DNA from 3 places in the Teichococcus cervicalis genome. Region 3 is predicted to be linked to each of the others. Evidence: riboswitches for the same ligand, from Rfam matches in the RefSeq annotation. Region 3 holds a riboswitch; each other region holds the start of a gene.
The links. A riboswitch is a leader RNA that binds a small molecule or an ion and turns the genes downstream of it on or off. The one in region 3 is predicted to bind cobalamin.

Region 1 (4,640 bases), on a different contig from region 3:
GGCGCGCGCCGGCTCCTCCGGCGGGCGGGGGCCGAGGAAGGTGCCCTGGCCGATGCCGCGCCAGATCCGCCCTTCCAGCTCCAGCCGGGACAGCGCCTCGCGCAGCGCCCGGCGGCTGATGCCGAGGCGGGAGGAGAGCTCGCGTTCCGGCGCCAGCCGGGCGCCGTCCGGCAGCTCCAGTCCCGCAAGATGGGTGCGCAGGGCGCGCAGCGCGTCATCGCCTTTGCTCATGGGACCATGATACGAAGGTTTGGCGACAGCGGAAGCACCCTTCTGCCGCTTTGCAGCAAAAAATGCCCGGCCTAGGATAGGCGGCCAAGGACCAATCCCTTTTGGTTCCAAGACCGGGAAAGCCGCATGTTCACCACCCGCCCCGAGATCCGCGGCCGCTTCGGCGCCGTCGCCAGCACCCATTGGATCGCCAGCGCCGTCGGCATGGGGGTGCTGGAACGCGGCGGCAACGCCTTCGACGCCGCGGTGGCCACCGGCTTCGCGCTGCAGATCGTCGAGCCGCATCTGAACGGACCGGGCGGCGAGGTGCCGATCATCCTGCAGCGGCCCGGCCAGGCGCCGCAGGTGATCTGCGGCCAGGGCGGCTATCCGATGGCGGCCACGCCGGAGCGCTTCGCGGCGCTGGGCCTGCGCCAGGTGCCGGGCACCGGGCTGCTGCCCTCCGTCGTGCCCGGCGCCTTCGACGCCTGGATGCTGCTGCTGCGCGACCACGGCACCTGGCACCCGGCGCAGGTGCTGGAGGCCGCCATCGACTATGCCGAGAACGGCTTCCCGGTGCTGCCGCGCGTCGCCTCCTCGATCCTGGCGGCGGAGAGTTTCTTCAAGGCGGAATGGCCGAGCTCGGCCGAGGCCTGGCTGCCCGGCGGGCAGGTGCCGCGGCCGCGCAGCCTGTTGCGCAGCCCCGCCATCGCCGCCACCTATCGCCGCATCCTGGCCGAGGCGGAGGCCGCCGGGTCGGACCGCATCCGCCAGATCGAGGCGGCGCGCGACGCCTTCTACCGCGGCTTCGTGGCCGAGGCGGTGGACCGCTTCTACCGCTCGGCGGAGCTGATGGATTCGACCGGCCGCCGCAATGGCGGGCTGCTGACCGGCGACGATCTGGCGCGCTACCAGGCGCGCTACGAGCCGACCGTCAGCCGCGACTATCACGGCGTCACCGTGCACAAGACCGGCCCCTGGGGCCAGGGCCCGGTGCTGCTGCAGGCGCTCTCCATCCTGGAGGGCATCGACCTCGCGTCGATGGACCCCTCCGGCGAGCGCTTCATCCACACCGTGGTCGAGGCGATGAAGCTCGCCTATGCCGATCGCGAGGTGTTCTACGGCGACCCCGACGTGGTCGATGTGCCGCTGGCGACGCTGCTCTCGGCCGAGCATGGCGCGGCGCGGCGCAAGCTGATCGGCGAGGCCGCCTCGGCCGCGCTGCGGCCCAGCGAGCTGCCGGGGGCTGCCGAGCGCATGGCGCGGGTGCTGGCCATGGCCGGCGCCGAAACCCCGGTGGGCCTCGGCCATGGCGAGCCGACCTTCGCGCCGCTGCCGGTCGAATGGGGCGACACGGTGCATCTCGACGTGGTGGATCGCTGGGGCAACATGGTCTCGGCGACGCCCTCGGGCGGCTGGTTGCAGAGCTCGCCCGCCGTGCCGGGGCTCGGCTTCTCGATCAGCACGCGCGGCCAGATGGGCTGGCTGGAGCCGGGCCACCCCTCCACCGTGGTGGCCGGGGCGCGGCCGCGCACCACGCTGACGCCCACCCTGGTGACGCGCGATGGCGAGGGCTGGCTGGCCATGGGCACGCCGGGCGGCGACCAGCAGGACCAGTGGACGCTCGCCGTGCTGCTGCGCCATCTGCATCACGGGCTGGATCTGCAGGCGGCGATCGACCTGCCGCTCTTCACCAGCCAGCATTTCCCGCAATCCTTCTATCCGCGCAGCCTCGCGCCCAACCGGCTGCTGGTGGAGGAGCGGATCGGCACCGCCGCCATCGCCGGGCTGCTGAAGCGCGGGCACGAGCTGCGCATCGAGCCGCCCTGGTCGCTGGGCCGGGTCTGCGCCGCCGGCCGGCGCGACGGCATGATCGTCGCCGCCGCCACGCCGCGGCTGATGCAGGCCTACGCCGTCGGGCGGTGAAGCGGCCCGCCCCCGCGCGCCGCCCCACCCGCCCTGTGCAGAAACTTTGTGCTGCGGCGCGCGGGGCGCTATGCCGGGGGCCACGACCCCGCCCCACCCCCTCGGCAGGAGGACAGGATGTCCGGCTACGCCCCTTCCCACCAGGACGACCTGGACGAGGCCGAAGGCCCCTCGCCGCTCTGGCGCGCCGTGCGCCTGGCCGTCTGGGCGGTGGTCAGCTTCGCGCTGACCTTCGTCGAGCTGGTCGCCGAATGGGTGGCGCCGCTGCTGCTGCTGGGCGGCCTCGCCTGGTATGCGGTGGTGAAGGTGGTGGGCACGCTGCATCTGGAGCCCGAGATCCAGCAATTCCTGCATTACGTGCCGAGCCAGCTGCTGGTCGCCGGCACTGTCTGGACGCCGGTCGGGCTGATCACCCAGGGCATCACCCTGCTGGCCATCGTCGCCGGCTGCCGCACCCTGAACCGGCTGATCTCGCGCGAGGTCTGAGCGCGGCGCTTCCCCGCCGCGCCGCGAGGGCGTAGAACCGCGCCGTCGACGGTCCCGCGCGAGCGGGTGAAAAGGGAACGCCGTGCGCCCCGGCCGGACCGCGCGTCCGGGGGCCAGTCGGCGGCTGCCCCCGCAACTGTCAGCGGCGAGGCCATCGCCCACCGGCCGGCTCCCCCGGGATCCGGCCCGCCACTGGCGCCATCGGCGCCGGGAAGGCAGGGCGGCTGGTTCGGCCCGGGCATGCCGCCCGCGCCGGCGTCGTGAGCCAGGAGACCTGCCGTCGTCGTCCCATCATGCCGCCGGGCGGGGTGTTCCGGAGGCAGGAGACGATCCGTGCCGTTCTTGTTTGCCCGCCGGGCGCTTCCCGTCCTGCTGCTCGCCGCCGCGGCCCTGGCGCCGCTGGCCGCCCAGGCCCAGTCTCAGTCTCAGGCCCAGCCCCCGGCCGCGCCGGGCTTTCCGCTGACGCTCGAGAATTGCGGCCAGACGCTGCACTTCGCCGCGCCGCCGCGCCGCACCGTCTCGATCGGCCAGGGCACCACCGAGATCCTCTACGCCCTCGGCCTCGCCGACCGGGTGGCGGCGACGGCGCTGTGGATCGGCCCGGTGCTGCCGCAATATGCCGAGGCCAATGCGCGCATCCCGCGCCTGGCCGACAATGACCCGAGCTTCGAATCGGTGATCGGCCAGGATCCGGACCTGGTGGTGGTGCAGTTCGAATGGCATGTCGGGCCGCGCGGCCGCGTCGGCCGGCGCGAGCAGTTCACCGATCTCGGCGTGCCGACCTACATCGCCCCGGCCGATTGCCTGGGCAAGGACAATAGCGGCAGCGGCGATGGCGTGCGGCGCCAGCCCTTCGACATGGCCATGCTGCACCAGGAGATCCTCGACCTCGCCCGCATCTTCGGCGTGCCGGAGCGCGGCGAGGCGCTGGTGGCCGGGCTGCGCGCGCGGGAGGCGCGGGCCGCGGCCTCGGTCGCCGCCGTGCGGGCGCAGGGCATGCCGGTGCTGTTCTGGTTCTCCAGCCGCGAGGTGAAGGGCGACGCCTTCGTCGCCGGCACCATGGGCGCGCCGGCCTGGATGATGCGCGCCCTCGGCCTGCGCAATGTGGTGGCGAGCGAGGAGGAATGGCCGACCCTGGGCTGGGAGCGGCTGGTGGCCGCCGAGCCGGCGCTGATCGTGCTCGGCCGCATGGACCGGCGCCGCTTCCCCGCCGATGACGCCGCGCTGAAGCGGCGCTTCCTGGCGAGCGACCCGGTGACCAGCCAGATGCGCGCCGTGCGCGAGGGCAGGCTGGTCGAGATGGACGCGCAGGCGATGAACCCGACGCTGCGCACGGTGGACGCGCTGGAGGCGCTGGCCGGGGAGATCCGCCGGCTGGGCCCGCTGCCCGACGCCGCGCGCCCCGCGGCGCCATGAGCGGGACCGCCTTCCGCCTGGCGCTGGCCATGGGCGGGCTGCTGCTGCTGGGCTTCTGCATCGCGCTGGCCGTCTCCATCGGCGAGATGGCGGTGCCGCTGCCGGCGGTGCTGCGGACGCTGGCCAACCGGCTGTTCGATGCCGGCTATGAGGTGCCGCGCATCCAGCAGGGCGTGGTCTGGGACTACCGGCTGAGCCGCGCGCTGATGGCGGCCTGCCTCGGCGGCGGGCTGGCGGTGGCCGGGGCGGTGCTGCAGGCGCTGCTGCGCAACCCGCTGGCCGAGCCCTATGTGCTGGGCATCTCGGCCGGCGCCTCCACCGGCGCGGTCGCCGTGGTCATTCTCGGCCTGGGTGGCGGCGCGCTGGCGCTGTCGGGCGGCGCCTTCCTGGGCGCGCTGGCGGCGCTCGGCCTGGTGGCCGCGCTCTCCGCCGCGGCGGGCGGCGGGGCGGAGCGGGTGATCCTCTCCGGCGTCGTCGCGGCGCAGCTGTTCAGCGCCATCACCGCCTGCATCGTGGCGCTGGCCGCCAATGCCGAGGCGGCGCGCGGGGTGATGTTCTGGCTGCTCGGCAATCTCAGCGGCATACGCTGGCCGGATCTGGCG
Region 2 (4,640 bases), 690 kb from region 3:
AATGTCACAGGCTTCTGGACAAATGGTTAACGCTACGGCGGGGGGCGGCGCTGCCCGGCCCGCTGCCCTGATCCGGCGCCCTGCCCGGCAGCCTGGGCGCCCTCCCCGCCTGGCGTCAAGGCGGGGTTGCAGGGCCGTGCCATGCCGCAGGGCCGCCGCACCGCCTGCCGCCCGTCTTGCGGGGCGCCATCTTCCTCCCGGAAATGCCGCGGCGCTTGCGGCCCGGTCCTGTGCCGCGCCTGCGGCAAGGCGGCGAAGGAGGACGCGTCGGACCTTCGAACCGAACAGGGGCGGCGCGCCGCGGCGATGGGCCAGGGTCACGCGGCCGGGCCGGGCAGCGCCGGCAGCACCTCCTGCGCGAACAGCGTCATGCCGGCCATCGTCTCGGCCGGGCCCAGCATCCCGTTGCCGTTGAAGACGCAGCGAAGCGCGCCGATGCCGCTGCGCGCCTCAAGCGCGAGAAGCGCGGCGTGGCATTGCTCCGGCGTGCCCGCGATGGCCTGTTCCGCCAGGAAACGGGCGCGGTCGGGCGGCGGCAGGCTGTCCGGATCGGCGCCGCGCCTTGCGGCGAAGTCGCACCGCCGCCGCTGCAGCGCTGCCAGCAGCCGCGTCACCTGCCGCTCCACATCCTCCGTGTCGCGGCCGATGCAGACATAGCGCGAGAGCGAGGAATGCCGCAGCCGGCAGGCGCCCCCTGTCGCCGCCAGGGCCTCGGCATAGGTGGCGAGCTGCCGGCCCTCCGGCGGCTCCAGGCTGAACAGCAGCGGCAGCCCCTCGCGCGCGGCGAAGCGCAGCGTCGCCGCGGAGGAGCCGGCGACATAGACCGGCGGATGCGGGCGCTGCGCGGGGGCGGGGTGGCAGGCGACGTCGTCGAACCGCCAGAGCGCGCTGCGCCAGGACAGGCGCGGCCCGGTCCAGAAGCCGCGCAGGATGGCGAAACCCTCCTCCAGCCGCGCCTGGCTCTCGGCCGGATCGATGCCGAGGGCGGCCAGGCTCTCCGGCTCCGTGCCGCGGCCGATGCCGAGATCGAGCCGCCCGCCGCTCTGCTGGTCCAGCTGCGCCACCTGCTCGGCCAGCAGCAGCGGATGGTGGAGCGGCAGCGGCAGGATCGAGGTGCCGATGCGCAGCCGCCCGGTGCGCGCGAACAGCCCCGCCGCCAGCAGCAGGATGGACGGGTAGGGCCAGGGCGCGAAATGGAACTCGTTGAACCAGACGCCGGCATAGCCCAGCCGGTCCGCCGCCTCGAAGAGGCGGCAGAATTCCTCATGCGGCCCGAGGGTCGCCTCGCGGCTCCAGCCCGCCAGGTCGATGCGCATCGCTTCTCCTTCTCCGCTGCGCGGGATCTGCGCCGCGGCGGGACAGGCGGCAAGCCGGCAGTTGACGTAACAGTATAACATCACATAGACCGGGCCCCATGGCCGGGACAAGCCCGGCCGCAGCAGCGTGCCGGGCTTGCCGGCGGCAGGAGGCGGCGGCATTGTGCGCGCGTATCGGTCCCGCGCGAGCGGGTGAGAAAGGGAACGCCGTGCGCCACGGCCATCGCTCGATGGCCCGGCAAGTCGGCGGCTGCCCCCGCAACTGTCAGCGGCGAGCCGAAACCCCAGGCCCTCGGCAGAGGGCGGCCACTGGATCGCGAGATCCGGGAAGGCGGGGCGGAGGCGGTGACCCGCGAGCCAGGAGACCTGCCGATGCGTCCGCAACGCAACGGGGCGGGATGGCCCCGAAGGAGTTCCGCCGCATGACCGCCGATCGCCTCCTCTGGCCCGCCGCGCCGCCCGTGATGGCCCGTCGCCGCACCGCCTAGCCCCGCGCCGTTCCGAGAGCGCCGCCGCCGCCCCGCCAGGCCCGACCGGCCTGGCGCCGGCCGCGCTGCGGCCCAGCCAGAGAGTTTGCCGATGTCCCGCCCCACGCCGCGCCCGCCGCGGCCCGCGCTGCTGCCTGCCCTGTTGCTGGCCGGCCTGGCCGCGCCCCTGCTCCCCGCCCCGCCCGCCCGGGCGCAACCCGCCGCCGGCGCCGATCCGGCGGCGGTCGCCCTGCCCGATCTGGTGGTCACCGCCACCGGCCGCGCCGAGCCGCGCAGCCGGCTCTCCGGCACCGTGCAGGTGATCGACGAGGCGACGATCGCCAACTCCACCGCGCGCAGCGTCACCGACCTGCTGGCCGAGAACGCTGTCGGCTTCTTCAGCGAATGGACGCCGGGGCAGACCAGCCTCAACCTGCGCGGCGGCGCCACCGACGGCCAGGGGCGCGATTTCCGCAGCCAGGTGCTGGTGCTGGTCAATGGGCGCCGCGCCGGCACCGCCAACCTCTCCAAGCTCTCGCCCGCCGATGTGGCGCGGATCGAGATCGTCCGCGGGCCGGCCAGCGTCATCTATGGCAGCCAGGCGATGGGCGGCGTGATCAACCTGATCCTGCGCGATGGCCGCAACTCGCCGGGCGGCTTCGCCGAGCTGGCCGGCGGCACCTGGGGGCTGGCGCGCGGCCATGCCCGCTACGGCGTCGATCTCGAAGGCTACAGCGCCTATCTCGGCCTCTCCGGCACGCGGCGCGACGATTACCGCGTCGGCGGCGGCGCGCGGGAGGCGAACACGGAGTACCGGCGCGGCGGCGTGACGGCGGCCTTCGGCCTGCCGGTCGGCGCGCTGGGCCGCGTCGACATCACCGCGCGCAGCGACGGCATCTATGATGCGGGCTTCCGCGGCTCGGCGGCGAACACCATCAGCGAGGATGACCGGGTCAATGAATCCCTCGACATCGCCCTGACCGGCGCGCGCGAGGATGGCCGCCTGTCCTGGAATCTGCAGGCCTATGCGGTGCGCGATGTCGACACCTTCCGCTGGGCCTCGCCGGTGATCCGCTCGGGCAACAGCCCGGCGCCGGGCACCGCGCTCGACTGGAACAAGCGGCGGCTGGAGATCATCGGCACGCGGCTGCAGCCGACGCTGCGGCTCTGGGCCGGCAATGACCTGCTGCTGGGCTTCGATGCCGAGCAATCGACGCTGCGCTCCGACCGCTTCCGGCTGGCCCTGCCCGGCGGCCCCGCGGGCCAGGTCGCGCCCTATGACAACAACGAGACCAACCACGCCTATGGCCTCTATGCCGAGGATGCGCAGCGCCTGTTCGACGACCGGCTGACGCTGCGCGCCGGGATCCGGCAGAGCTGGGGCACCACCCGCTTCGACCCGACGCCGAACCTTGCCGGCTATCGCGGGCGCGAGGCCGATTTCGACAGCACCACCTATTCGCTCGGCGCCAGCTTCCAGGCGCTGGAGCATGTGACGCTGCGCACCGGCTGGGCCACCGGCTTCCGCGCGCCGACCGCCACCGAGCTGGCGGCGGATTTCACCGCGGTGGGCGGCGGCCGCACCTTCGGCAACGCCAATCTGAAGCCGGAGAGCAATGACCAGGTGGAGATCGGCGCGACCTTCTCCGCCGGCGCCGCGCAGCTCGACCTGGCGCTGTTCCAGAACGCCATCCGCGACCGCATCACCACCCGCGCCCGCCCTGGCGTCCCCAACACCTCGGACTACGTCAACAATCCGGGCGAGATCATGCTGCGCGGGCTGGAGGCGCAGTTCAGCACCGATCTGGCGAATCTGCTGGCGCTGGCCCCGGGCTGGCGTTGGCGCGCCTTCGCCAACGGGTCGTGGAATTTCGACATGATCGACCGGGCGAAGACCGGCACCAACAGCCGCAATGCCGAGCGCGTCTATCGCTACCAGGCCAGCCTCGGCACGGTCTTCGGCGGGCGGGACTGGGATCTCGGCGCCACCGGCATCCTGCGCGGGCCGATGTATTACAACACCGAGGAGAATCTGCTGATCCCGCAGGCCGAACCGGGCCGCGAATACGTCCACCGCAAGGCGCCCTTCTGGGTGGTGAATCTGCGCGGCAATTACCGCATCCGCGACAACGTCACCCTGTTCGGCGCGGTCAACAACCTGTTCGACGTCAACCGCAGCCCGATCTTCATCGGCACCGATGCCGAGCCCTACCGGCTGGATCCGCGCTTCTCCAATGGCGGGCTCGGCACCTCCATGCCGGGGCGGGAGCTGGTCGCCGGGCTGCAGGTGACCTTCTGATGCGGCTTGCCCGCCGCGCTTTGCTGGCGCTGTCGCTGGCCGCCGCGGCGCGCCCCGCCGCGGCCGCTGGCTGGCCGCGCCGGCTGCGCGACGGGCTGGGGCGGGAGGTTCACCTCGCCGCGCCGCCGCAGCGCATCGTCGCCATCTTCGCCTCCAATGTGGAGCTGCTGGCGGCGCTCGGCCTGGTCTCCCGCATCGTCGGCATCGAGGCCTACACGCGCCACCCGCCCGAGGTGCTGGACCGGCCGCTGGTGGGCGGCCGGCTCGGCTTCTCGGCCGAGGCGATCGCGCGGCTCGGGGCCGACCTCGTGGTGATGACGCCGGCCCGGCAGGCCGCCGGCACGCTGATCGGCCCGCTGTCGCGCGCCGGCATCCCCTGCCTGGTGGTGGAGCATCGCGACATCGCCCAGCTCTTCGCCAATGTCGCGCTGCTCGGCGCGGCGACGGGGCGGGAGGATGCGGCGGCGTCCCTGCTCGGCGGGTTGCAGGGCCGGCTCGACGCGGTCACGGCGCGGCTGGCGGGCCGGCCCCGGCCGCGTGTCTATCTGGAGGTGTCCT
Region 3 (4,640 bases):
GGCGGCGCTTCCGGTCCCGGGGCGCCGCCTTTTTCTGTCCTGGTGTCCGGGCGCGGGATCGTCCTGGCGCCTCGCGGCCCTTCTGCCGGGGGCCCGGGCCGCGGACATGCCCGGCACAAAGCCGGCGCCCCACCGCCCAGGCCGTCCCCCGGGCCGGCCGCCGCGCCTCAGACGGCGCGGCGCGCCTTCTCCATGAAGCCGCCGACCTCGCGGTTCAGCCGCTCCGCCTCGCCCGACAGGCCGGCCGCCGCCTCGCGCATCGCGGTGGCGGCGCTGTCGGTGGCGCCCGCCGCCTCGCGCACCGCGTCGATGTTGCGGCCGACCTCGGCGGTGCCGGCGGCGGCCTGCTCGACGCTGCGGGCGATCTCGGCGGTGGCGGCGCTCTGCTCCTCCACCGCGGCGGCGATGGCGGTCGCCACCTCATCGGTCTCGCGCACCGTGCTGCCGATGCGGGTGATGGCCTCCACCGCCTCGGCCAGCGCGCTCTGCATGGCGCCGATCTGCTGGGTGATCTGGTCGGTGGCGCGCGCCGTCTGGCTGGCCAGCCCCTTCACCTCGCCGGCCACCACGGCGAAGCCCTTGCCGGCCTCGCCCGCCCGCGCCGCCTCGATCGTGGCGTTCAGCGCCAGCAGATTGGTCTGGCCGGCAATGCCGGAGATCAGCTGCACCACCTCTCCCACCTGCTGCGCCGCCTCGTTCAGCCCGGCGACCGTGGCGTTGGTCTGCTCCACCGCGGTGACCGCCGAGCGCGCGATCTGCGAGGCGCGGCCGACCTGGCGGGTGATCTCCGACACGGCGGAGGAAAGCTGCCGCGCCGCGACGGCGACATTCTGCGAGCTGCTCTCGGCCTGATGCGTGGCGGTGGCGGCGGCGGCGGCGCGCTGGCTGGTCTGCTCGGCGGTGGCGGACATGCCGGTGGCGGTGTCGCGCAGCCCCCCGGCGGCGCTGGCCACGTTGCGGATGACGCCGCCGACGCTGGCCTCGAACCCCTCGGCGAAGGCGGTGAATTCGCGCGCCTTGCCTTCCATGGCGTTGGCAGCGGCGTTGATGTCGTTGGCGCCGCTGCGGAAGGCGCCGGGCAGGCCGCGCAGCAGCACCTTGCGGTAGTAGCGCCCGCCGCTGGCCGCGCGCATGGCGCCGGCGGATTCGCGCACATAGGCGTCGGTGATGTCGAGCAGGTGGTTCACCCGCCGCTGCAGCAGGCCGAGCGCGCCGGGCGCCGGCACCTCCAGCACGCGGGCTTCCAGGTCGCCCTTGGCGGCGGCCTCGGCCACCGCGGCGGTGCGGCGCATCGCGCCTTCCTGCCGCAGCAGCGCCGCCAGCGCGGCGCCGCAGGCCAGCGCCGGCAGCAGGGCCAGCCCCGTCTCCACCGCCGTCGCGCCGGAGAGGGCGACATAGCCGGCATGGCCGGCGGCGAGCAAGGTGGCGAGACCGAGGGGCCAGCGCGGCTCAGAGAGAGAAGACAAAGCGCTCATAGCTGGTTCCCTGTTTCGCCAGCAGCTCCTGCAGCGCGGTGGTGCCCTGCTGCATGCCCTGCTTGCGGTCCGCCGCCGCCTGCTCGATCCGCAGCAGCTGCTGATAGACCGGCCAGACCTTGGCCACCTGCGCCGCATCCGGCTTGCGGCGGTTGGAATGGTAGCCGACCACCCGCCCCTGCGCGTCGCGCGTCGGCGTGGCATGGGCGAAGACCCAGTAATGGTCGCCATCGGCGGCCATGTTCAGCACATAGCCGAAGAATTCCTCGCCACGCTCCAGCGTGTCCCAGAACAGCTTGAAGACGCAGCGCGGCATCTCCGGATGGCGGACGATGCTGTGCGGCTGGCCCAGGATCTCGGCCGCGCTGTATTTCGCGACGCGCAGGAAGACGTCATTCGCATAGACGATGCGACCCTTCAGGTCCGTCTTGCTGACGATAAGCTCCTCCTCGCCGAGCGGGGCTTCCCGGCCCGTCGGCGTGATCTTGGTCCTGGCCATATCCCGGATTCTGCCTGCTTTCCTGCCGCTTCCGGAGCTTAGGCTAAAAAATGTTAACCATTTCCTAGGCCGGTTTCGGCGCTCCCGGCGGCCGGGCTGGCGGCTGCCGCGAGCGCCGAACATAAGAGATTTCGCATAAAGCGCCCCGCGCGCCGGGTTTGACACCCGCCCCGGCCGCCGCCTAAGCACGCTGCGATGGTCCTCCCGAAGGGGAGGTGAAAAGGGAATGCGGTGCCGGCCCTGCTCCTCGGCGAGGAAGGTCCCAATCCGCGGCTGCCCCCGCAACTGTAGGCGGAGAGCGCCCCGCCACCCCGGCCACTGGGCACGCGCCTGGGAAGGCCGGCGGGGCGCGCCGGATCCGCGAGCCAGGAGACCTGCCATCACCCATCGGATCGTGCCACCGGGCGGGGTGCCCCGGCGGGCGGCGACGGGCCCGGGCGTCACGCTTCGGGCACCCTCGACCCGGGCGGGCCCGCGCCCCTCCGGGCGGTCGGCATCCCGTGCCTGCACGCGCCCCCCGGGGCGCCGGAGAGACGCATGGAGCCGGCCGCAGACACCCCCCAGGACACCGCGCCCGGCATCGCGCCGCCCTGCCTGATCCTCTGCACCACCTGCCGCGCCGGCCGCACTTTGGCCGAGGGCGAGGTGCCGCCGGGCCAGATCCTGTTCGACAGCCTGGCCGCGGCGCTGGCCGCGCATCCGGCGCCGCCCGTGACGCTGCGCGCGGCCAAATGCCTCTCGGTCTGCGCCCAGGGCTGCGCCGGCGCCATGACCCAGGCCGGCAAGTGGAGCTACCTGCTCGGCCGGCTGGACCAGGCGCCGCCGGCCGATCTGCTGGCCTATGCCGAGACCTATGCGGCGCATCCGACGGGGGCCGTGCTGCCCTCCCGCCGCCCCGAATCGCTGCGCGGCGCCGTGCTGGGCCGCCTTCCCTCCCTCACCGACGCCCCGCAGGAGAGTGCCGCATGAGCGCGCTTGAAAAGGTTCCCGCCACCATCGTCACCGGCTTCCTCGGCGCCGGGAAGACCACCCTGCTGCGCCATGTGATGAGCCGCGCCGGGGGCCGCCGCATCGCCATCATCGTCAATGAGTTCGGCAGCCTCGGCGTCGATGGCGAGACGCTGAAGGATTGCGGCATCCCCGGCTGCGAGGCGGAGAACATCGTCGAGCTGGCCAATGGCTGCCTCTGCTGCACCGTGGCCGATGATTTCATCCCGACCATCGAGGCGCTGCTCGGCCGGCCCAACCCGCCCGAGCACATCCTGATCGAGACCTCGGGCCTCGCGCTCCCCAAGCCGCTGATCAAGGCCTTCAACTGGCCCGCCATCCGCTCCCGCGTTACGGTCGATGGCGTGGTGACGGTGGTGGACAGCCCCGCCGCCGCCGAAGGCCGCTTCGCCGACGACCCGGAGGCGGTGGCCGCCCAGCGCGCGGCCGACCCCTCCCTCGACCACGACAACCCGCTGGCCGAGGTGTTCGAGGACCAGCTGAACGCCGCCGACATCGTCGTGCTGAACAAGGCCGATTTGCTGGATGAGGCCGCGCTCGCGGCGCTGCGCGCCGATCTCGCCCCGCGCCTGCCGCGCGCGGTGAAGCTGGTGCCGGCGAAGGAGGGCGCGCTGGACCCGGCCATCCTGCTCGGCCTGAACGCCGCCGCCGAGGAGGATCTCGACGCCCGCCCCTCGCACCACGATGCGGTGGATGGCGCGCATGAACACGACGATTTCGAGAGCTTCGTGCTGGTGCTGCCGGAATACGACTCGGCGGATGATCTGATGCGCCGCCTGCCGGAGGTCGCCGCGCGGCACGACATCCTGCGCATCAAGGGCTTCGTGCGGCTGAAGGGCAAGCCGATGCGCCTGGCCGTGCAGGGCGTCGGCCGCCGCTTCCGCCAGCATTTCGACCGGGCCTGGACGGATGACCGGGACGGGCATCTGGTCGTCATCGGGCAGACCGGGATGGATGTGGAAGCGATCGCGAAGGAGATTCTCGCCTAAGGTCTTCTTTTTCTGAAGAAAAAGAAGTTTTCTTTCAGGCTGCCGCCGTCTCCCGGAGAAGCGGGACGCCAAACTGAAAAAAGTTTTTTGGTTCTTTTTTCCAAAAAAGAACCTTCTGAAAGACCTGTCTCTTGCACCTCCTCGTCCGCGAAACCCGCAGCCTGGACGATGCCGAGCAGGCCGAGGATCTCGGCCATGCCCCGGCGGACCTCGTGCTGCTGTCCTTCAGCGACGCGGATCTCGGCGCGGCGGCGATGGGCTGGTCGCGGCTCGCGGAACCACGGCCCACGCTGCGGCTGGCCAATCTCGGCCGGCTGCGGCACCCGATGTCGGTGGACCTCTATGCCGAGGACACGCTGGCGCGTTCCCGCTGCGTGGTGATCCGCCTGCTGGGCGGGCTGGAATACTGGCGCTACGGGGCGGAGGAGGTCGCGGCGCTCTGCCGGCGGGAGGGCATCCCGCTGGCGCTCCTGCCCGGCGACGGGCGCGACGATGCCCGGCTCGCCGAACTCTCCACCGTGCCGCCCGCCATGCATGCCCGCATGGACGCGCTGCTGGCCGAGGGCGGGCCGGACAATCTGGCCGCCGCCCTGCGCCTGGCCGCGCACTGGGCCGGGCTCGGCGCCGATGACGGCACTCCGCCCATCCCCCTGCTGCTCTGCGGCGAGC

Region 1: it holds a riboswitch for cobalamin, as region 3 does, so the genes downstream of both, QE401_RS01785 (ABC transporter substrate-binding protein) here and QE401_RS16370 (DUF1636 family protein) in region 3, are expected to answer to the same signal.
Region 2: it holds a riboswitch for cobalamin, as region 3 does, so the genes downstream of both, QE401_RS13180 (TonB-dependent receptor) here and QE401_RS16370 (DUF1636 family protein) in region 3, are expected to answer to the same signal.

Annotation. Positions count from the first base shown of each region.
Region 1 is NZ_JAUTAJ010000002.1:250,068-254,707, reverse strand. It holds gene QE401_RS01800 (FadR/GntR family transcriptional regulator) at 1-231, opposite strand, end outside; gene QE401_RS01795 (gamma-glutamyltransferase family protein) at 358-2,136, shown strand; gene QE401_RS01790 (hypothetical protein) at 2,254-2,622, shown strand; cobalamin riboswitch at 2,655-2,918, shown strand; gene QE401_RS01785 (ABC transporter substrate-binding protein) at 2,956-4,038, shown strand; gene QE401_RS01780 (FecCD family ABC transporter permease) at 4,035-4,640, shown strand, end outside.
Region 2 is NZ_JAUTAJ010000004.1:1,985,523-1,990,162, forward strand. It holds gene QE401_RS13175 (LLM class flavin-dependent oxidoreductase) at 318-1,316, opposite strand; cobalamin riboswitch at 1,475-1,704, shown strand; gene QE401_RS13180 (TonB-dependent receptor) at 1,896-4,082, shown strand; gene QE401_RS13185 (ABC transporter substrate-binding protein) at 4,082-4,640, shown strand, end outside.
Region 3 is NZ_JAUTAJ010000004.1:2,678,158-2,682,797, forward strand. It holds gene QE401_RS16360 (methyl-accepting chemotaxis protein) at 168-1,421, opposite strand; gene QE401_RS16365 (PAS domain-containing protein) at 1,450-1,974, opposite strand; cobalamin riboswitch at 2,156-2,370, shown strand; gene QE401_RS16370 (DUF1636 family protein) at 2,512-2,943, shown strand; gene cobW (cobalamin biosynthesis protein CobW) at 2,940-3,971, shown strand; gene cobN (cobaltochelatase subunit CobN) at 4,103-4,640, shown strand, end outside.